3 regions of the Arthrobacter sp. NA-172 genome follow, and region 3 is predicted to be linked to each of the others. Evidence: riboswitches for the same ligand, from Rfam matches in the RefSeq annotation. Region 3 holds a riboswitch; each other region holds the start of a gene.

What was found. A riboswitch is a leader RNA that binds a small molecule or an ion and turns the genes downstream of it on or off. The one in region 3 is predicted to bind S-adenosylmethionine.
Region 1: linked by a shared signal. The riboswitch ahead of ACF0H6_RS17455 (hypothetical protein) and the one ahead of ACF0H6_RS19390 (homoserine O-acetyltransferase) in region 3 are both predicted to bind S-adenosylmethionine.
Region 2: linked by a shared signal. The riboswitch ahead of ACF0H6_RS04830 (aminotransferase class V-fold PLP-dependent enzyme) and the one ahead of ACF0H6_RS19390 (homoserine O-acetyltransferase) in region 3 are both predicted to bind S-adenosylmethionine.

Annotation. Positions count from the first base shown of each region.
Region 1 covers NZ_JBINOT010000003.1:719,335-726,135, reverse strand. The annotation lists gene ACF0H6_RS17475 (P-II family nitrogen regulator) at 1-176, opposite strand, end outside; gene ACF0H6_RS17470 (ammonium transporter) at 173-1,585, opposite strand; gene ACF0H6_RS17465 (helix-turn-helix domain-containing protein) at 1,836-2,411, opposite strand; partial or broken gene ACF0H6_RS17460 (sodium:solute symporter) at 2,716-4,250, shown strand; SAM riboswitch class IV at 4,367-4,487, shown strand; gene ACF0H6_RS17455 (hypothetical protein) at 4,502-4,822, shown strand; gene ACF0H6_RS17450 (hypothetical protein) at 4,860-5,048, opposite strand; gene ACF0H6_RS17445 (VIT1/CCC1 transporter family protein) at 5,317-6,462, shown strand; gene ACF0H6_RS17440 (peptidase M10A and M12B matrixin and adamalysin) at 6,510-6,801, shown strand, end outside.
Region 2 covers NZ_JBINOT010000001.1:955,872-962,672, reverse strand. The annotation lists gene ACF0H6_RS04840 (metal-dependent transcriptional regulator) at 1-264, opposite strand, end outside; gene ACF0H6_RS04835 (class I SAM-dependent methyltransferase) at 294-1,070, opposite strand; gene ACF0H6_RS04830 (aminotransferase class V-fold PLP-dependent enzyme) at 1,123-2,535, opposite strand; SAM riboswitch class IV at 2,571-2,683, opposite strand; gene hisN (histidinol-phosphatase) at 2,845-3,657, opposite strand; gene rsgA (ribosome small subunit-dependent GTPase A) at 3,770-4,885, opposite strand; gene aroA (3-phosphoshikimate 1-carboxyvinyltransferase) at 4,888-6,327, opposite strand; gene ACF0H6_RS04810 (DoxX family protein) at 6,335-6,801, opposite strand, start outside.
Region 3 covers NZ_JBINOT010000003.1:1,131,312-1,138,112, forward strand. The annotation lists gene ACF0H6_RS19380 (bifunctional o-acetylhomoserine/o-acetylserine sulfhydrylase) at 170-1,486, shown strand; gene ACF0H6_RS19385 (S8 family peptidase) at 1,543-3,900, opposite strand; SAM riboswitch class IV at 4,115-4,231, shown strand; gene ACF0H6_RS19390 (homoserine O-acetyltransferase) at 4,245-5,366, shown strand; gene ACF0H6_RS19395 (hypothetical protein) at 5,368-5,844, opposite strand; gene ACF0H6_RS19400 (SGNH/GDSL hydrolase family protein) at 5,903-6,745, opposite strand.

The DNA.
Region 1 (6,801 bases), 410 kb from region 3:
ACCTTGGGGAGCAGATCCGAGCTGTACTCCGCGCCCCGATACACCTCCACATGGCCCCGCTGCTGGCCGTAGCCGTTCGCTTGGCTCACAGTCATCCCATTGACCCCATAGACTTCCAAAGCTTGCCGGACCTCATCGATCCGCTCCGGCCTCACGATGGCCGTGACAAGTTTCACGTCGAGGCCTTGCTGCGGATCCGTTCTGTTTTCCCGTTTGCGCTTATTTCCTCGTCGCCGCCGGAGCCCGACGGAGCTTTCCCGTTTTGCTCCCCTGGACGGAATGATCCGCCCACCATGGCCAGCTCGTAAGCCGTTTCCGCGTGCTCCGTGAGGTCTATGCCGGTCAGTTCTTCATGCTCCTTGACACGCATGCCCACTGTCTTATGGATGGCGAGGCCAATCAGCGTGGTCATCACCGCGGTCCACACAGTGACAATCACGGCCGTCAATATCTGGGGCCAGAACTGCGTCAGGCCGCCACCGTAAAGGAGACCGCCTTCCGTCTTGGCGGACGGGACGGCGAAGAATCCAAGGGACAGCGTCCCCCACAGTCCGCCGACAAAGTGGACGGCAACAACGTCCAGGGAGTCGTCAAGGCCGATCTTGAACTTGAGCCCGATGGCCAGTGCACACACTGCACCCGCGACCACGCCGATGAGGATCGCACCTATCGGATCCACGAATCCACACGCCGGGGTGACTGCCACCAAGCCCGCGACGGCGCCGGATGCGGCACCAAGGGAGGTGGCGTGGCCGTCGCGGAGCCTCTCGACAAGCAGCCAGCCGAGGAGCGCTGCGCTCGTTGCAAGGAGTGTGTTGGTCCAGGCGAGCGCGGCTATTCCGTCAGCCGCCAGTTCCGAGCCGGCATTGAAACCGAACCAGCCGAACCACAGGAGACCGGCTCCAAGCATGACGAAGGGGAGGTTGTGCGGCCGGATGTTGGGGTCCTTCATGAATCCGAGCCGCTTGCCAAGCACTACGGCCAGCATCAGTCCGGCCATGCCTGCGTTCATGTGGACTACGGTGCCACCGGCGAAATCTAGGGCTGAGATCTTGCTGCCGATGATCCCGGTTGAACCGAAGAGGCCGCCGCCCCAGACCCAGTGGGCAATGGGCGCGTAGACGATGGTGACCCAGAGGCCGGCAAACAACAGCCATGGGCCAAACCTGACACGTTCGGCCACCGCTCCACTGATGAGGGCAACGGTGATGATCGCGAAGGTGGCCTGGAAGCCTATGAACACCATGTCCGGCAGCCCGGGGGCTTTTCCGCCAATGACGCTGGCCAGACCACTGAGTCCGAAGTTCGCGAAGGGGTCTCCGATGAAGCCGCCGAGCGTATCCGGGCCAAACGCGAGTCCGTAGCCCCACAGGGCCCAGACCACCGCAACGACGCCCATCGCGCCGAAGCTCATCATCATGATGTTAAGGACCGATTTCATGCGGACGAGGCCGCCATAGAAGAACGCCAAACCGGGCGTCATGAGAAGTACAAGGGCGGAAGCTGCGAGCATCCAGGCTGTGGAGCCGGGATCCAGGGTCTGGGGATTAACATCCAGCCCTACGCTAAAAAGTGCTGAGTTCATTTCGGGAGCCTTCCTGCATATACGGCGCTCCATGGCGCCCGCACGGCGAGACCATTTTTTAAAACGAACAGGTCCTGATATCTGGCGAGATACCGACCTTGACGAGTAAACCTGACTCGAACGTACCGCCGCCCTGTTTCGGCATTCGGCACGAATCATTTCGGGCACGTAACACGGCAGACCGGTGCGTTAACTTCTGAAGTCCGCCAGGTTTCCGGCGTGTAACGGGAGGCGTGTCGCGAGGATCGCGTCAGCGGCTGGCTGCAGGCACCAGGATCCAGAGCACCTCAACGGGCTCGTCCGTGGGGTTGACCCACGTGTGGGGTTCGCGGCCCGGGAAGGAGAGCGTGTCCCCCTCTTCGAGCTCATACTCCTCGTTGGTGAGGATCAGCTTGATGCGCCCTTTCACCACGTGCAGGACATCGACGTCGCAGTCAACGGCGTAAAGTTCGGCTTCTCCCCGGCCGCGAGGCTCGATGGTGGCCTGCAGAATCTGCAAACGGCGTTCGGACCGGGCTGTCAGGAGCCGCTCCACGATCCCCTGCCCGCCGAGCGAAATCCGCGGACCATCATCGCGCCGCGTCAAGTGGGTTTCGGGGGCAGCAAAAAGATCGCCAATCGATACCGAAAGGACTTGGCAAAGCGTCACCAGGGAAGCGACCGACGGCGATGTCAGGTCCCGCTCGACGCGGCTCAGAAACCCTTTGGTCAGGCCTGTGGCGTCAGCGACCTGTTCTATGGTGAGCCGCTGCGATTGGCGGGCGGCACGGATTCTCGAACCGATGGCAACGGGTACGTTGCTCGGTTCAACGGGGAGAGCCTTCATTCACGAACCTTTCAGGCCGTTGCTGCGGCCCTGTCATTGCAGCAATAGTAGCCGGATCGCCGGCATGGCCGTCGTTTAAACCACCTGAAGTGTTGGCGTCGCGCGTCCTGGGAACGGCGGCGTCTTGACTGTAACTCGCATCACTACGTATCCTCATAGGCAACAAGTGTTGTTTGTGAGGCACACATCACAGACTCCTCTCCCCAATCACCAGCGCAGAGATCTTCCGCGACCCGCATGCATTCCGAGCGGGAAGGCGTCGGAATTCCCCAGAAACTCTGCGCGTCAGTCTCAGGAGCCAACCGTGGACTCTTCGTTCATCAACATTGCGATCGTGGTGGTGTATTTGCTCGCCATGCTGGCCTTCGGCTGGTGGGGCAAATCCCGCACCAAGAACAACAGCGACTTCCTGGTGGCAGGCCGCCGGCCTGGGTCCGATGCTCTACACCGGCACCATGGCCGCCGTCGTCCTCGGTGGTGCCTCGACGGTTGGCGGCGTCGGCCTCGGCTACAAGTTCGGCATCTCCGGCATGTGGCTGGTGGTCGCCATCGGTTCGGGTGTGCTCCTCCTGAGCCTGCTTTTCGCCGGCACCATCCAGCGGCTGAAGATCTACACGGTCTCCCAGATGCTGAGCCTGCGCTACGGCCAGCGGGCCACGCAGACCTCCGGAATCGTCATGTTGGCCTACACCCTCATGCTGTGCGCCACGTCCACCGGCGCCTACGCCACCATCTTCGTTGTCCTGTTCGGCTGGGAGCGCTGGCTCGCCATCGCCGTCGGTGGCGCCATCGTCCTGATCTACTCCACGATCGGCGGCATGTGGTCCATCACGCTCGCAGACCAGGTGCAGTTCATCATCAAGACAATCGGCATCTTCTTCCTGATGCTCCCGTTCGCACTCAACGCCGCAGGCGGCTTCGACGGCATCCGTGCCCGTGTTGACGCCAGCTTCTTCCAGCTGGACGGGATCGGCGCCCAGACCATCATCACGTACTTCGTGGTGTACACCCTTGGCCTGCTGATCGGCCAGGACATCTGGCAGCGCGTCTTCACCGCCAAGACTCCCAAGGTGGCCCGTTGGGGCGGCGCCACCGCTGGCATCTACTGCGTCCTTTACGGCGTCGCCGGCGCTTTGATCGGCCTGGCCGCCCGCGTTGCCCTGCCCAACATCGACGTCAAGGCCCTGGGCAAGGACGTTGTCTACGCCGAGGTGGCCACCCACATCCTGCCGATCGGCATCGGCGGCCTGGTCATGGCCGCAGCAGTCGCCGCGATGATGTCCACCGCTTCCGGAGCCCTCATTGCCGCAGCAACGGTGGCCCGCGCCGACGTGGTTCCGTTCGTGGCCAGCTGGTTCGGCAAGACGATCAACACCAACGACTCCGAAAACCCCGAGCACGACGTCAAGGCCAACCGCTACTGGGTCCTCGGCTTGGGCATTGTGGCGGTGTTGATCTCCATGGCAGCGCAGGACGTTGTTGTTGCCTTGACCATCGCGTACGACATCCTGGTGGGCGGCCTCCTGGTCGCCATTCTGGGTGAGCCTGGTCTGGAAGCGCGGCACGGGCATCGCCGCTGCGTGGTCCATGGCGGTCGGCTCCGTGCTGACACTGGGCTTGCTGGTGGCCTACGCAACAGGGATTATCGCCAGCGAAGACGGCGTCTACGCCAACGAGCCCATCTACTACGGCCTTGGCGCGTCGCTGCTGGTCTACGTGGTGCTCTCCTTGCTCACGCCTCCCACGGAGCCCGCGGTCCGCGAGGCCTGGGAACGCCGCGTTGCCGGAGCGGTCACCGAGGATCTCCCCGTGGATGTCCACCCGGTGGCCACCCACTGAGCTTCACGGAATTAGTCACTGCGAATTAATCACGACGGCATAGTAATCACGACGACGGCGCCGCACCTTCTCCTTCGAGGGGTGCGGCGCCGCGTCTGCATGTAATGTAGGAACAGCTTCAAGAGATGTGGCGCCAAGCTCCGACTTGCCACACGCCAACCCCATGTTCACGGGTGGTTCGGATGAAGAAGCGGCCCGACCCCGGACCAGAGACAACCGAGCGGGCAAGAGCAACTCCACAGGAGAAGGCCATGCCTTTCGAAAACGGCGCCACCGCCACAGTCCAACTCACCACCCGCTCCAGCACCCCGTTGTTGTCCCGTCCCCGCCGGGTTGACGAGTTCGTCCGGGTGATTCCCGGCGTCGACCTCTCGCGGGGCTCCATCACGTTCGTGGTGGACGGCCGGCTGGAACGCCATTGGCATCACGAGCCGCGGCTTATTACCCAAGCACTGACAAAAGCGGTCCAGCCTGCGCGCTGGTTCCCGGCGACGCGAAAGCTCACCCTCACGGTTGCGGCAACCGGGCACCGCGCGGGCGTCGAGCGGCATTTCATCCTGAGCGCGTTTTAGGCGCCGGGATTTAGCAAGTCGGTTCAGCGAGTCGGAGCTATTCGATCTCTTCGTCCTCACGGCGCTCCTCGGCGTCGAGCGGGACTACCCGTTCGTCGTCGTCGAGGACCTCGGGTTGCTCCTCCCAGTCCTCGTCCACCTCCAGGTCTTCGCTGTAGTCATAGGCGGGATCGGTCTCGACCGTGGGACGGTCGGGGTGGGGGGCGTGGGTCTCGGTGCTGTCCATGGTGCAACCTCCGTTCGACGTGCCGCTGAGCCCATCGCACAGGCACATGAGGCAGCCGGTCACCACGCTACCCCGCCAATTCGTGGACCCTGTCCATCCATCCCAGCACTGCCCCATCCGAGGGTCAAGACCCAGCGGGCGGGGTGGCCGGTTTGAGGTGCGCCTAAAACTATCGCTAAGGATTGCCAGCCGAAAAACCGCGGAAAATGGCGATAAAGTGAAGCTGCAATGAGGCGATGAAGCCCGCCCCAGCAACCCAGGAGTCCCGGTGCGCCCGCACACAAAATCCCCGCATCCAAACAGCCCGTTCGAGGACACACGGAGCGAAACGGCTCCCCCGTCGTCGTCGGACATCAAGCGTTGGCGGCAGTACTTGGCCGACGAACGCGCCGAGGCCGCCGTGTATCGCCAACTGGCCCAGCGCCGCGACGGCGAAGAACGCGAGATCCTTTTGGCCCTCGCAGAGGCCGAAGGCCGCCATGAGGCGCACTGGCTCAAGCTCCTCGGTGAACACGCAGGTATGCCGAAGGCAGCCTCCATCCGCAGCCAGATGCTCGGATTCCTGGCCCGGAACTTCGGTTCGGTTTTCGTACTGGCCCTCGCCCAACGCGCCGAAGGCCGCTCCCCTTACGCGAAGGATCCGGCCGCAACGCGTGCCATGGCGGCCGACGAACAAATTCACGAAGAAGTAGTCCGGGGCCTGGCGACCCGCGGCCGGAACCGCCTGTCCGGCACCTTCCGCGCCGCCGTCTTCGGGGCCAACGATGGCCTGGTCAGCAACCTTTCGCTCGTCATGGGCATGGCAGCCACGGGCGTCCCGGCCACTGTGGTCCTGTTCAGCGGTGTCGCCGGCCTGTTGGCGGGCGCGCTGTCCATGGGAGCCGGCGAATACGTCTCCGTCCGCTCGCAACTGGAGCTCCTGAAGGCCACCCGCCCCACCCAGGCCACTCTGACTGCGGCCCCGTCCCTGGACATCGAACACAACGAATTGGTCCTCGTCTACCTGGCCCGGGGCATGTCCCACGAGGCTGCCGAGCACCGGGCGGCCGAACGCATGGGCCTCTACAGTTGCGATTGCGATCCCAGCTTTTCGCTCCATCCTGAAGCGGAGGAGACGGTGAACGAGCACGAGGCTGTCGGATCCGCCTGGGGCGCTGCCATTTCCAGCTTCTGTTTCTTCGCTTCGGGAGCAATCGTTCCCATCCTGCCGTTTATCTTCGGCATGACCGGCTTCGCAGCGCTTGCCGTGGCCGGTACGTTGGTGGGCATCGCGCTTCTGTCGACGGGCGCCGTCGTCGGCTTGTTGTCCGGAACTTCACCGCTGACCCGCGGCCTCCGGCAGCTCGCCATCGGCCTCGGCGCGGCCGCCGCAACCTACGGGCTGGGGCTCGTGTTCGGCGCTGCAATCGGATAACAGCGAGGAACCGCTCATCGCGGGGAATCAATGATTTGGGGGAAGAATTGCATTCTAACTTCGGGAACGACGGCGGTCCGCCGCCTCCGCGTTCCAGCACCGTCCTGGCCTTGGTCCGAAATCTGATGGTGGTGGCGGTCGTGGCCGCGGTGGCCGTGCTGATCAGTGGTTTCCTCCGCGGCGATCCCGGCATCACCGCGTTGCTCCCCGGTTCCTCGGCCCGGCCTTCAAGCCCCAGCTCCGCCCAGGGCGCGGCTCCCACGCAGAGCGCCGGGTCCGGGCAGGCCGCGCGCAAAGCCGCCCGTGCCCCGGACACCCCGCCGCTGGGACTGGAGGAGG
Region 2 (6,801 bases), on a different contig from region 3:
ATACGTCTCGATCAGGCGGTGCCGGCGGACCATGCCCAGCGCAAGCCGGACTCCCTGAGGCGTCAGCGTGACTGCGCTGTACGGCTGGTGGTCCACGAGGCCCTGGCCCTTGAGTTTCCGGACCATTTCCGAGACGGAAGAGTTGGCGACGCCCAGCCGCTGCGCCAGCTGCGAGGACGTGATGGGTTTGTCCTGCCACTCCGTAAAGGAGTAGATGACCTTGACGTAGTCCTCGATCGAGGAGGAGGGCGCACTGGTCTTCACGGTCCCAAGCCTATCGTGAACCGGCGCGCTCAGACCTTCCGCGCCCGCCAGCTTTGCGTGAGATAGGGCAACGGGATAACCTCGCCCTCGGAATGGCCCAGGCGCTCGGAGAGATACCACTGCAGATTCCCCATGACCTTGGCCCGGGTAGCGTCATTGGCTCTCAGGTAGTAGCTTCGCGACTTCACCAATTCGAGAATGTCGGCCGGGGTCACGGGATCTTCCCAACGCGTCCGGTGGCTCTCTAGGCCCGCGAACTCGGGGCCAATCACGGGCCGGAAATCCGGTTTGTGGACATCGCCGGCATGCATGATGCGGGACAAGCGGTGAACCCAGGGCACGGAGGTATCCAATTGGTTCCAGATCAATCCGATCACCCCCTGGGGCCGGAGGATCCGGGCGATCTCGGTGCTGGCTGCGAGGGGATCGCACCAGTGCCAGGCTTGGGCAACGCTGACGACGTCGAATGCTGAGTCCGCCAGTCCCGTCGCTTCTGCCGTTCCCTCCAAAGAGACGACCTGCGGATACATCCTGCGGAGCTGGGTGAGCATGTCCGTGGAAGGGTCGACGGCGGACACGTTCAGTCCGCGTTCCACCAGGAGCGCCGTGAATTTTCCGGTGCCGGCACCGACGTCGGCCGCGTCCCGCGCCCCGCCCGGCAAGAACCAGTCTGCGGAATCCGGGGGGTAGCCGGGCCGGACGCGGTCATAGTGTTCGCCGCCGTCCTGGAAACTCTGGCCAAGCTCAAGGCGCCGTTCCTCGTAGAGCTTGGGGCCGGCTGAGGTGCCTGTGGATCGCGGGGCCACGCAGGGACTCCTTTAGGGTGATGATGAAAAATACCCTACGAATCTACCGCAATCAGTCGGTGCTGCAGGGGGCCGCGCCTGCGGTTCCCGGAGTGTTGGGTGCCCACTCCGGGTAGCTGCGGTGGTCGTTCGAAGGCACCCAACGGCCGGCATCCACGACGTAGTCCCAGCCCAGGCCATTGCTCTTGAGCGCCCTGATCCCTGTGATGAGCCGGGTGGCGTCCTCGAGCCGCGAGCCCACGCCGAAGCTGGCGCGCAGGGATCCGGACGGAAGGCCAAGGCGCTTGAGCAGCGGGTGTGCGCAAAAGCGTCCGTCGCGCAGGCCAATGCCGTGCTCGGCTGCAAGATAAGCCGCCACCAGGCCGGCGTCGTAACCCTGAAGGGAGAAGTTCACCACGCCAATGGTGTCCTGGGGATCGGTATCGCTGAAGATGTGGTGGACGGTCACGCCCTCGATCTCGTTGAGGCCCTCGACCAAATGCGTCCGGATGGCGGCTTCGTGTGCGTGCCATTGGTCGTGGTCGAGGCCGGCAATGACTTGGGTGGCCCGGGCGAGGGTGGCAGCACCGAGCACATTCGGCGAGCCGCCTTCGTGCCTGGCCGGTCCTGTCGCCCAACTGACGGAGTCCAGGCGTGCCTCGCGGACGGCTCCGCCTCCTGCCAGATGGGGAGTGCCGGCGTCGAGCCAATCAGAGCGGCCCACCAGTACACCTGCGCCAAAGGGCGCATAGAGCTTGTGCCCCGAGAAGACCAGGTAATCAACGTCCGCGGCGGCGACATCTATGCGGCGGTGCGGAGCGAGCTGTGCGGCGTCCACCACTATGCGCGCCCCGAATTCATGAGCCAGGGCCGCAAGGGCCGTGATGGGCAGGATCTCGCCGGTCACGTTCGAGGCGCCGGTGACTGCCAGAAGGCTGATGCCACCTTGGGAGAGGGCCGTTCGAACCTTGGCGATAGTCTCCGCCAAGGTTCCCGCTGCCACAATGCTGCGGTGCGGGACGCCTTGCCAAGGCAGCAGGTTGGCGTGGTGCTCGATGTCCAAGTACAGGACTTCGCCGGTGTGCCGGCCATCCTCTACGGGCAGGCAACCGGCCAGAAGGTTGAGGGAGTCGGTGGTGTTGCGGGTGAATATGACGGAATCGTCCGCCCGGCCGCCAACGAAATCACGGACGATGTTGCGGGCGTTCTCATAGACCGAGGTGCTGATCTGGGAGGCATAGCCTGCGCCGCGGTGGACGCTCGCGTAGTACGGGAGGATTTCGTTGAGATACGCCGAAACCACGGTCAGGGCAGGTGCTGATGCGCCGTAGTCAAGGTTGGCGTAGCGGACATGGCCGCCTTGGATCAGGGGGGCCTGAAGCTCGGCCCCGGTGACGGCGGCCAATGGACGCGACGCCGTGGCGTTGCTGCCCTGCGCGGCACGGGGAGCGCCAATAGCGGAAGAAGTAAACGTGGCTGTGCTCATGGGACCTCACTCAAGAGGGACCCCTGCGTGCAGGGGGTCCGCGCTTGCCGCATCCATTCCGGACCGGCCGGGTCGTCACCCGGGGCACCCCGCCGCGATGGAGGGTTGCCGGCCAGCAAACCGGGGTTTCGCGCTGGCACTCGTGACCTATAAAAAGAGTAGGACACCCACAAGGCCGGTTCCAATGTGACCGGCGATTGTTAAGCGGATTATTACGGTCAACGAAAAATGTGCCTTCCGCCGAATAAAAAGTGGCGGACGCCCCGAAAAGGGAGCGTCCGCCGTCGATTATTCAGTGATCAGGATTGTTCAGAGGAGATCGTCGAGCTCCGGGTTCAGCCGCTTGAGGACCTCGGAGTGCAGGATCGAGTTCGTGGCAACGGCATTTCCGCCAAAGGGACCATCCGCGCCTTCCAGCGAGGTGAAGCGTCCGCCGGCCTCCGTTACGATCGGCACCAAAGCGGCCATGTCATAGAGCTGGAGTTCCGGCTCGGCGGCGATGTCCACGGCGCCCTCGGCCACCAGGCAATAGGACCAGAAATCCCCGTAGGCGCGGCTACGCCAGACATCGTTCTCAAGGCCGAGGAAGTTGTCGAGCGAACCGTGCTGCTTCCATTCGGAAAGCTCGGAGTAGGAAAGTGATGCATCCTCGATGCGTGACACATTGGAGACCTTCAGGCGGGTGGCCGCGGCGAGCGACCGGCCCATGTAGGCCCCCGATCCCTTGGCCGCCCACCAGCGCTTGCCGAGAGCCGGAGCGCTGACGAGACCCACCACTACCTCGCCCTCGTCCACCAGGGCGATCAGCGTTGCCCAGACGGGAACTCCACGCACAAAGTTCTTGGTCCCGTCGATGGGATCAATGATCCAGCGCCGCGAGCCGTGCCCCGTGCTGCCGAATTCTTCTCCGAGAACGGCGTCGCGGGGACGGGAACGGGAGAGCTGCCCGCGGATTGCCTCCTCGGCCGCCCTGTCTGCATCGGTGACGGGGCTCAGGTCCGGTTTGGTCTCTACCTGAAGGTCCAGTGCCTTGAACCGGTCCATGGTCAGGGAATCGACGGAGTCGGCCAGGACATGGGCCAGCCGCAGGTCGTCGTTGTAGCTCGAATCGGGTTGGATCATGGTTCCAAACTATCGTCAATTTGCCGGTGAAACGGGGAGGTAGGACGGCAAGGGCCACGCCGTTGCTTCGCGCTGAGGATTAGTCGGCGCTGCTTTTTGCTAACGCCGCTTTTTAGTTGACGCTGCCTAGTTCCTTGGTTTCCTGGGCTTCCAGCCGCGGGTCTGCGCCAAGGAGCCTGCGCAACGACGCGAGGCGGGCGGGACCCGACTCTCCGGCATGCCCGTCGGCGACCCACGAATCCAGGCCGCAACGGACAGCGGTTGCGTCGTGTTTGCAGCCTCGCTCGCACACTTCCGTTCCCGGTTCCAGGTCCGGGAACGCATGGAGGATGCGGTCCGGGTTCACATGGGCGAGGCCGAAGGAGCGGATCCCGGGGGTGTCGATGATCCAGCTGCCGTCGGGGGCCTCGTTGAGTTTCAGGGCAAGGGCGGAGGATGAGGTGTGGCGGCCACGGCCCGTCACCGCGTTGACTCCGCCGGTGGCGCGCTCGGCACCGGTCAGGGCATTCACCATGGTGGATTTTCCGACGCCGGAGTGGCCCAGCAGCACTGTGACCTTGCCGTCGAGGTAGTCCCGCAGCTGTCCCACAGCATCCCCATCAAGCCGGGCGGACAGGCCGTCGTCGGAACGGGCGTCGATGCCGGAGGCGCCGGCATCCGCCGTGCGGCTGATGATGATCGGGAAGCCCAGGCTCACATAGTTGGCCAGAAGCTCTGTCGGATCCTTGACGTCCGCCTTGGTGACGAGCAGTAAAGGTTCGATCCCGGCGTCGTACGCTGCCACCAAAGCGCGGTCGATAAATCCGGTGCGGGGCTCCGGATTGGCGGCCGCAACCACCACCACGAGTTGATCGGCGTTCGCCACCACGGCCCGTTCGATGGGATCCGTGTCATCGGCGCTTCGTCGCAGGAGGGTCTTGCGCTCCTGGACTCGTACCAGCCGGGCGAGCGTGTCCGGCGCTCCGGACACATCACCAACAAGTGCCACGAAGTCTCCCGGAACCACGGGGGAGCGGCGGAGTTCACGGGCGCGCGCCGCAATGACTACGCGTTCGTTGTCTGAACCCTCGCCCACTACGGCGGTGTAGCGTCCGCGGTCCACCGTGATGATGCGCCCGATCACCGCGTCGTCGTGGCTGGGGCGGTCCTTGGTGCGGGGGCGTGAGCCCTTCTTGTTGGGCCGGATCCGGACATCGGATTCATCCCAGGAACGTGCGTCTCGAGCCATCGTCAGTTGCTTGTGTCCGTAGAACCGGTGTCTGAAGAAACGGCGCCTGGAGAAACGGCGCCTGGAGAAACGGCGCCTGCGGCTTGAGGCCCAGCAGCGAGCATCGCCGCCCAGATGAGCGGAAATTCGGGCATGGTCTTGGACGTCGTGGCTATGTCTTCAACCTGGACGCCCTCGACGGCGAGCCCAAGAATAGCGCCCGCCGTCGCCATGCGGTGATCGGCATAACTGCGGACGACGCCGGAATGCAGCGTTGCGGGCCGGATGACCAGCCCGTCGCTGGTTTCCTCGGCGTCGCCGCCAAGCCTGTTGATCTCAGCGACCAGCGCTGCCAGCCTGTCTGTTTCGTGGCCACGCAAATGCGCGATGCCCGTGAGCCGCGACGGGCTCGAGGCCAGCGCGCACAGTGCTGCAACCGTGGGGGCCAGCTCGCTGGTTTCGTCGAAGTCCGCACCGAGGATTTCGGAGCCGCCCGTGACTGTCAGCGTGCCGTTTTCCAGAGTAACTGCGGCGCCCATGGTGCTCAGAATGTCCCGCCAAAGGTCTCCTACCTGGGTGGTGTTGACCGGCCAGTTGGGAATGCGGATGGTTCCCCTGGTGGCCAGCGCCGCGGCAAGGAAGGGGCCCGCATTGGAGAGATCCTGCTCGACCCGCTGGTCGAAGGCTTCAATGATGCCGGGGGCAACGCGCCAATGGTTCGGCACGGAGTCATCCACCTGCACTCCCACGCCGCGCAGGACCGAGACGGTCATGTTGATGTGGTCGAGACTGGGTACGGGCTTGCCGACGTGCTCAAGGTGGAGGCCCTCGTCGAAGCGGGCACCAACCAGCAGCAAGGCGGAGACGAACTGCGAAGAAGCACTCGCGTCGATCACCAAGTGGCCACCGTTGACGGAACCCGTGCCTGCAACCTTGAACGGCAAAGATGTAGCGGGCTGTCCGCCCTCCGTGCCCACGTCTACTCCGAGGGCCCGCAGGGCTTCGATGATGGTGCCCATGGGGCGCTGACGGGCGTGCGGATCGCCGTCGAACACGGTAGCGCCCCTGCGGAGGGCCGCAAGCGGCGGGACGAAGCGCATGACCGTGCCGGCGAGTCCGCAATCGATCGCGGCCTCGGATCCCGCCACAGCGGGGTCGATCGGGGTGATTTCGAGATCAGGGCCGTAGTGCCCGTCGCCGGGGATCTCGGTGATCGTGGCGCCAAGCTGGCGCAGGGCCTCGACCATCAGTGCAGAGTCCCGCGAATGCAAGGGTGCCCGCAGGCGTGAAGGACCGTCTGCCAATGCCGCCAGAACGAGGTAGCGGTTGGTCAGCGACTTCGATCCAGGAACGGTAACAGTGGCATCCACCGGGTGGCTGGCGAAGGGCGCCGGCCACAACGGGAGCATGGGGGCCGCAGTGCTGCCTGAATCGCCGGTCTGCGTGGCGGGGGATGCTGGCATTGCTTCTTTATGCTCCAACTGCGTTGTCTACGGCCTTGCGAACGGCGCGGTCTGTCTTCTTGATCTGCTTGCCCGTGGCCTTCTTGGCGTCCATGGCGAGGTGTTCTGCGCGCCATGCCAGGCCTGGCTTGCCCGCGGTGTCGACGGCGGCAAGCAGGACGCCGCCGGTCAGGGAGATGTTCTTGAGCAACTTGGCGCGGCGGGCGAGCCGGCCTTCTTTGGTGCTAATGTCCGCGGAACGCCACTCGACAAAGGTGTTGAGTGCCGAGATGCCCGCAAGGAGGGTGGCCGAGAACCGGGAATACTTGCCGAGGGCGAGCAACGCGCCGGCACCCACCTGGGTACCGCCGATGACCCGCGCCAGCATTTTCTCGTCCGCAGGGAAGGGCAGTGACGTCGAAGCGCGGCGGAGCAGCGGTGAGAGCTGCTTGGCAGTATCGTCTGCGTTCTTGAGCTTGTTCAGCCCGGCAATAA
Region 3 (6,801 bases):
CTCGAAGTCCCTTCAAGACGCCCGAAGACCGAAAACTTCTGCGTTCGTCACAAAGCTTCCGGAGCATGCCATGCCGTCCCTAGACTGACGGCAACCGAACACCAGCAAGGCAGAACACTTCAGCCCGGCAGGCTGAATCCCGCCGAGCCCCGAGAAACCAGGAGTCCGCATGTCCCAAGGATGGTCATTCGAAACGCGCCAAATCCACGCCGGCCAGGAGCCGGACATCGCCACCGGCGCCCGGGCGCTCCCCATCTACCAGACCACGTCGTTCGTTTTTCCCAGCGCGGAAAGCGCAGCCAACCGTTTTGCGCTGACCGAACTGGCCCCCATCTATACGCGGATCGGCAACCCCACGCAGGACGCCGTGGAACAGCGTGTGGCGAGCCTCGAGGGCGGATTGGCAGCCCTCCTTCTGAGCTCCGGCCAAGCCGCCGAGACGTTCGCCATCCTCAACGTCGCCGAGGCCGGTGACCACGTGGTCGCCAGCCCGAGCCTTTACGGAGGGACCTACAACCTGTTGGCCCACACGCTGAAGAAATTCGGCATCTCCGTGACCTTCGTCGAAGACCCGGACAACCTTGAGCAGTGGCGGGACGCGGTCCAGCCAAACACCAAGCTGTTCTTCGCCGAAGTCGTGTCCAACCCGCGTCAAGACGTACTGGACATCGAGGGCGTCTCCAGGACTGCCCACGAGGCCGGAGTCCCGCTCGTCGTCGACAACACCCTGGCGACGCCATACCTGATCCGCCCCATTGAGTGGGGCGCCGACATCGTGGTGCACTCGGCAACCAAGTACCTGGGCGGCCATGGGTCCGCCATTGCAGGGGTAATCGTGGACTCCGGCAACTTCGATTTCAGCAAGGACCCCGGGCGCTTCCCGAACTTCAACACCCCGGACCCCAGCTACAACGGCCTGGTCTATGCCCGCGACCTGGGCAAGGACGGTGCCCTCGGCGCCAACCTTTCCTACATCCTCAAGGCCAGGGTTCAGCTCCTGCGTGACCTCGGCTCTGCTGTTTCCCCGTTCAACGCTTTCCTGATCTCCCAAGGAATCGAGACGCTGAGCCTGCGGGTGGAGCGTCACGTGGAGAACGCCACCAAAGTGGCGCATTGGCTCGAAGCCCGGGACGACGTCGAATCCGTCGCGTATGCGGGCCTGCCTTCCAGCCCGTGGTTCGAGCGCGGCCGGAAGTACGGCCCCAAGGGCACCGGGGCGGTCGTGTCGTTCAACATCAGTGGCGGGATCGACGCCGGCAAACGCTTCGTGGACGCCCTGGAACTGCACTCCCATGTGGCAAACATTGGGGACGTCCGGTCCTTGGTCATCCATCCCGCGTCCACCACGCACAGCCAGTTGACGCCTGAACAGCAACTCGTGGCAGGGGTAACTCCCGGGCTGGTGCGCCTGTCTGTCGGGATAGAACACATCGACGACATCCTCGCGGACCTCGAGTCAGGATTCCGGGCGGCCAAGAGTTCCTAGGACCCTCAAGCAGTAGTCAGGAGGCGCCCTTGATGGCCAAGGGCGCCTCCTGACGGTTAACCGGCGAGGAAGTAGCCGGAGGTGTCCGCGATGAGCTGCACAGTGCCGTTGGAGTTGTTGGTGAAGGAGATCGTTCCGTTGGCGGCCACCGGGGTGATGGCGAAGTTGGGGATGATCTGCCCGTTCGCGTAATTTACGTTTGAGGTGCCCGGTTGCGGGGTTCCCCCGGCGTACGCGGTGATAAAGCCGAACGAGGAGGGGTTGGCGACCGTGATGTTCATCGCCACCGCGGAAACACCCGAAGCCGGGATGCCGCCGCGCCCCGTGACCTTCACGTTGATGGTCTGCCCCGGCGCAACAGGGCCGCCGACCCCGCCGGTTCCGTCACGGGTATCCAGTTGCCTGAACGGTGCCTGGGCGGAGAACGCCCCGGCCGTTGACGGTGTGCCCGCAAGGTAATAGCCCGAGGTATCGGCAATGATCTGGACGGTTCCGTCGGAGGTGTTCGTGAATGAAATGGTCCCGTCGGGAGCGACCGGCGTAATGGCGAAGTTCGGGACGATCTGTCCCGTCGCGTAGTTCACGTTCGAGGCGTTCGGCCGCGGAGTCCCGCCCGCGTAGGCGGTGATGAAGCCAAACGACGACGGATTGGCCACCGTGATGTTCATCGCGACGGCGGAAACACCAGAAGAGGGAACACCACCCCTCCCGGTGACACGGACCGTGATGGTGTGACCGGGCGCAACAGGGCCGCCGACCCCGCCAGTGCCGTCGCGGGTATCCAGTTGCCTGAACGGCGCCTGGGCGGAAAAAGCTCCGGGGGCGGGTGATGCGCCGGGGGTGAGGTAGTAACCGGTGACGTCGGCGATGAGTTGGACCGTGCCGTTGGAGCTATTCGTGAAGGAAATCGTTCCGTCGGACCCCACCGGCGTGATCGCGAAATTCGGAACGATCTGCCCGGGAGCAAAATTCAGGTTAGACGTCGCTGGTCGATTGGTTCCGCCTGCGTACGCGGTGATGAAGCCGTTCGACGTCGGGTTGGCCACCGTGATGTTCATCGCCACCGCGGAAACACCGGTGGCCGGGAGGGCGCCGCGTCCGGCAACCTTGACGCTGATGGTTTGTCCGGGGGCGACCGGTCCCTTGACCCCTCCGGTCCCGTCCCGTGTGTCAAGCTGCCTGCAAGGGGTGGTGGCCGCAAAACCGCCCAAAGGGTCTTGTGAGGGAGAGAAGAGCGACGCGCTGACGTAAAGCAGCCGGTTGGGCATACAGTTTCCGGTCGACTGGACTATTCCGGCTGTTGCGCCGACAGTCAACGTCGCCGAGACCTGCGCGGGGCTCCACGATGGATGCAGGGCGAGGAGCATCGCGGCAGCTCCTGCCACGTGGGGTGAGGCCATCGAGGTGCCATTGAGGACAGCCGTCGCCGTATTTGACGTGGCCCAGTCGGACGTGATGTGAACACCCGGCGCGTAAAGGTCTACGCAGGAACCAAAGTTGGAGAAGGAAGCCTGGTTGTCGAATTCGTCGCTGGCGGCCACGGTGAGGGCCGCCGGAACCCGGCTGGGGGACAGCGTGCAGGCATCCGTGCTCGAATTTCCCGCGGCCAGGGTGACGGAAATGCCGTTATTGATGGCTCCTTGAACTGCATCGTCAAGGCTCTGGTTTGCGGCGCCCGAGAGGCTGAGGTTGGCGACGGCGGGCTGGCCGGCCTGGTGTTGTTGCACCATCCAGTCCAGGCCGGCTATGACATCCGAGGCGTATCCCGTGCCATCGCAAGCGAGAACGCGCACAGGCACAATCGTTGCAGCTTTGGCCATTCCATAGGTGCTTCCCGCTGCGATTCCAGCTACATGCGTCCCGTGGCCAGCGTCCTGGATTGCCGGATCGGAGCAAGGAGCGGTGGCAGGTTCGCCCGAGAAAGCGCTCCATCCGGCGGTCACCCTGCCGCCGAAGTCCTGGTGGCTGCCAAGTACCCCGTTGTCCACTACGTAGATCGAAACTCCCGCGCCGCTTGAGGGCGGCGTGTAGGTTCCCGATAACGGAAGAGTCCTTTGGTCCGTTCGATCAAGACCCCACGGGGCGTTCTGCTGGGTGTCTGAGGTTCGAACCGGGGTGTCCCGCTCGACCGACGCCACCTGGCCCGATTTCGCCAACGCAGCGGCCTTCGCGGGGGTCGCCGTGACGACTGCGGCCTTCACGGCATGCGTGAACGTCTTGTCCACCGCAACTCCCTGCGAGCGCAGCTCCGCGGTCTTGCCGGCAACGTCCGTGCCTTCGGCGTAGTGGACCACGTATCGGTCCTCGCCCGCTGCCGGACTAGCGTCGGCGTGGGCCGGGAGAGGGGTTCCAACGCTGAAACCCGATATGAGCAAGAACAGGGCTACCGGCACGAGGCCGAATGGCTTTTTCAAGAGCTGAATCTCTTCCTGTGGCGCGTCGCATCGGCGGATGCATGAGAACGTGCTGACTGCTGTGCCCAATTATATCCAGTCACACCTGCATCATGCGTCTCTTCGGCCACCGGTCTTCGGAAGCCCTGCTGCGCGAACAAACCGCGGCAAAGTGTCACATAGATGTCATAATCTTCGCCAGATGGGGTCCGGTTTTCCTAGACTCTTGGTATGAGGTCATGAGTGCCAGTGACAGCCCCGGCTTGCTGGCCGGCAACCCTCCTTTCGCGGTGGGGTGCCCCGGGTGAAGACCCTGGCCCTTCGCTTTGTTGGCGGCGGGCAAGCGCGATGTGAGGTGTCAACGAATGACAATTGCTGCAACAGCCGTACCCGTTTCCGGTACCCAGGACGGGACCGTCAAGTATGCTTCCGTCGGTGGAATCGACCTCGAGGCCGGAGGTTTTCTCCCGGATGTCGTCCTTGCATACGAGACGTGGGGGCAGCTCAACGCTGATGCCTCCAACGCCGTCCTCGTGGAACACGCCCTGACGGGCAGCACGCATGTGGCCCGCGGCGAGAGCGACGAAGAAGGCTGGTGGGAGCAACTCGTTGGCCCCGGCGGAACGATCGATACGGACCGCTATTTCGTGGTTTCCGTCAACATCGTGGGGGGCTGCTACGGAAGTACCGGGCCGTCGTCGTGCGCGCCTGATGGCAAACCGTGGGGTTCGCGTTTCCCGTTGGTGACGTTGCGGGACAGTACCGTCGCCGAAGCGCGGCTCGCGGACGCCCTGGGGATCCGCAGCTGGCACACGGTGGTGGGCGGGTCCATGGGCGGTGCGCGGGCCTTGGAGTGGGCCGTCATCTATCCGGACCGCGTGAAGCGATGTGCCGCGATTTCGATCGGGCCGTCCAGTACCGCCGAGCAGATTGCGTTCGCCCAGGCCCAAACGCTGGCCATCCGCCAGGACGCGAACTTCAACGGCGGCGATTACTACGGGAAGGCGGCGCCTGAAGCCGGGTTGGCGCTCGCCCGGCGGATTGCCCACATCACGTACCGATCCGCAGATGAACTGGACTTCCGCTTCGGCCGGAACGCCCAGGGGAGCGAGGCCCCTCTCGAGGCTGCCCGGCTGGACCGCCGGGGCCGCTACCAAGTGGAGAGCTATCTTGACCACCAGGGAAACAAGCTGGTTCAGCGCTTTGACGCCAACAGCTACATCGCCATCACAGAGGCCCTCATGAGCCACGACATCACCCGCGGGCGGGGAACGCTGAAGGAAGCGCTGTCCGTGGTGACGGCGAAGTTCTTCCTGGCCGCAGTGGACTCGGACCGGCTCTATTTTCCGGAACAATCCCGAGAGTTGGCCGAGGCTTTGCCCGGCGAGGTGACGGTTCACGTGATCGAGGCGCCCATCGGGCACGACGGTTTCCTCACCGAGATCGGCCAGCTTGGCCCCCAACTGTGCGAGGCCTTTTTCGCCTGAATCAGCCGTTCATGATCTCCTGACGGAGCTTCATGTACTCCTCCATGGCGATTTTCCCGTCGCTGTACTGCTGGTCCAGTTCAGCCAGCTTCCGCGCCCGGAAGCCATGGGGCGCGGCGTCGGCCTGGGAAGCGGACGACGACGGCGGGGCAGCCTGCGGTGCGGGAGTCGCCACTGGAGGCTGAGGCTCAGCCGGGATGATTACCGGAGGCTGCGGCGGGTATGACTGGGCGGGATAGTTCTGCGGCGGATACGGTTGCCCGGGGGAGTGCTGGTCGCTGTACTGGCTCGGGTCGTAGGGCCTCGGATCGTAGCGTCCGGGCGGGTATTGGCCTGGGTTGTATGGGCCTGGCGGGTTTCCCGGGTAGTTCCCGTCATCGCCGTTTTTGATCTGGCGCTGGCGCGATCGGTTGTACATGCGGATACCCATGGGAATCAGCCAGGAGCAGACGATGATCCAGAAGATCAGATTGTTCATGGTGCGGGCCTCCCTGTCTCCTTCAGCTTAGTCCCGCTCCCTGAGAGAGGCGGGTCCGTCAGCCCCGCGGCAGGATGGTGTCTGCCGGACCGAAGACGGGACCCGGCGTCGGGCGTTTTGGCAAGATTCCGTCGCCAGAGGATTGGTGCCGGACCCGGCGGATGACCCACGGGACAAAATATGCCCGTGCCCAGACAAGGTCGCTGGACCGTGCTTGGCGCCAACTGCGCTGCGGTAGTGGCTTGGGGAAGAGCGGCTCGAGGCTATGCGGAACGTTGAGTGAATCGAGGACCATCGCGGCGATGGTGTGATGGCCAAGCGGCGAAAAATGAAGGCGGTCTTCGTCCCACATCTGGGAGTTGGAAAGCTGGCGTAAGGACCACATATCCGCCACCACGGCATCGTGACGGGCGGCCACGGTGCGCAGGTTCTCGTTGTAGATGGCTACTTTCCCGCGGATCCGGCCGAGTACCGATGACGAGGTATCCGGGCCATTGAACAGGACAACGGTGGCGCCTTCGGAACTCAAGGTCTGGACGGCGGAATCGAGTTTCTCGGCAAGCACATCGGGATCGCCACCGGGACGGATGAGGTCGTTGCCGCCTGCGGAGATGCTCACGAGATCCGGCTTGAGGTCCATGCACGGACCAAGCTGCTCGTCCAGGATTTGCTGCAGCAGGCGGCCCCGGATGGCCAGGTTGGCGTAGGCGAAATCCCGGTGCCCGCGGCTCAATTCCTCCGCCACGCGGTCTGCCCAGCCGCGATGGCCGCCGGGGCTGTTGGGCTCGGGGTCCCCGATGCCTTCCGTAAACGAATCACCCAATGCGACGTAGCGGGTCCAAGGATGTATCGGTCCATCCGAACTTGGCTGCTCTGCGGAACCAGCGTCAATCACGTTCATGTCCTGCCTCTTGGTGCAAGCTACGCGCCCGTACCTTGTTACCCGTGGGTAACTGT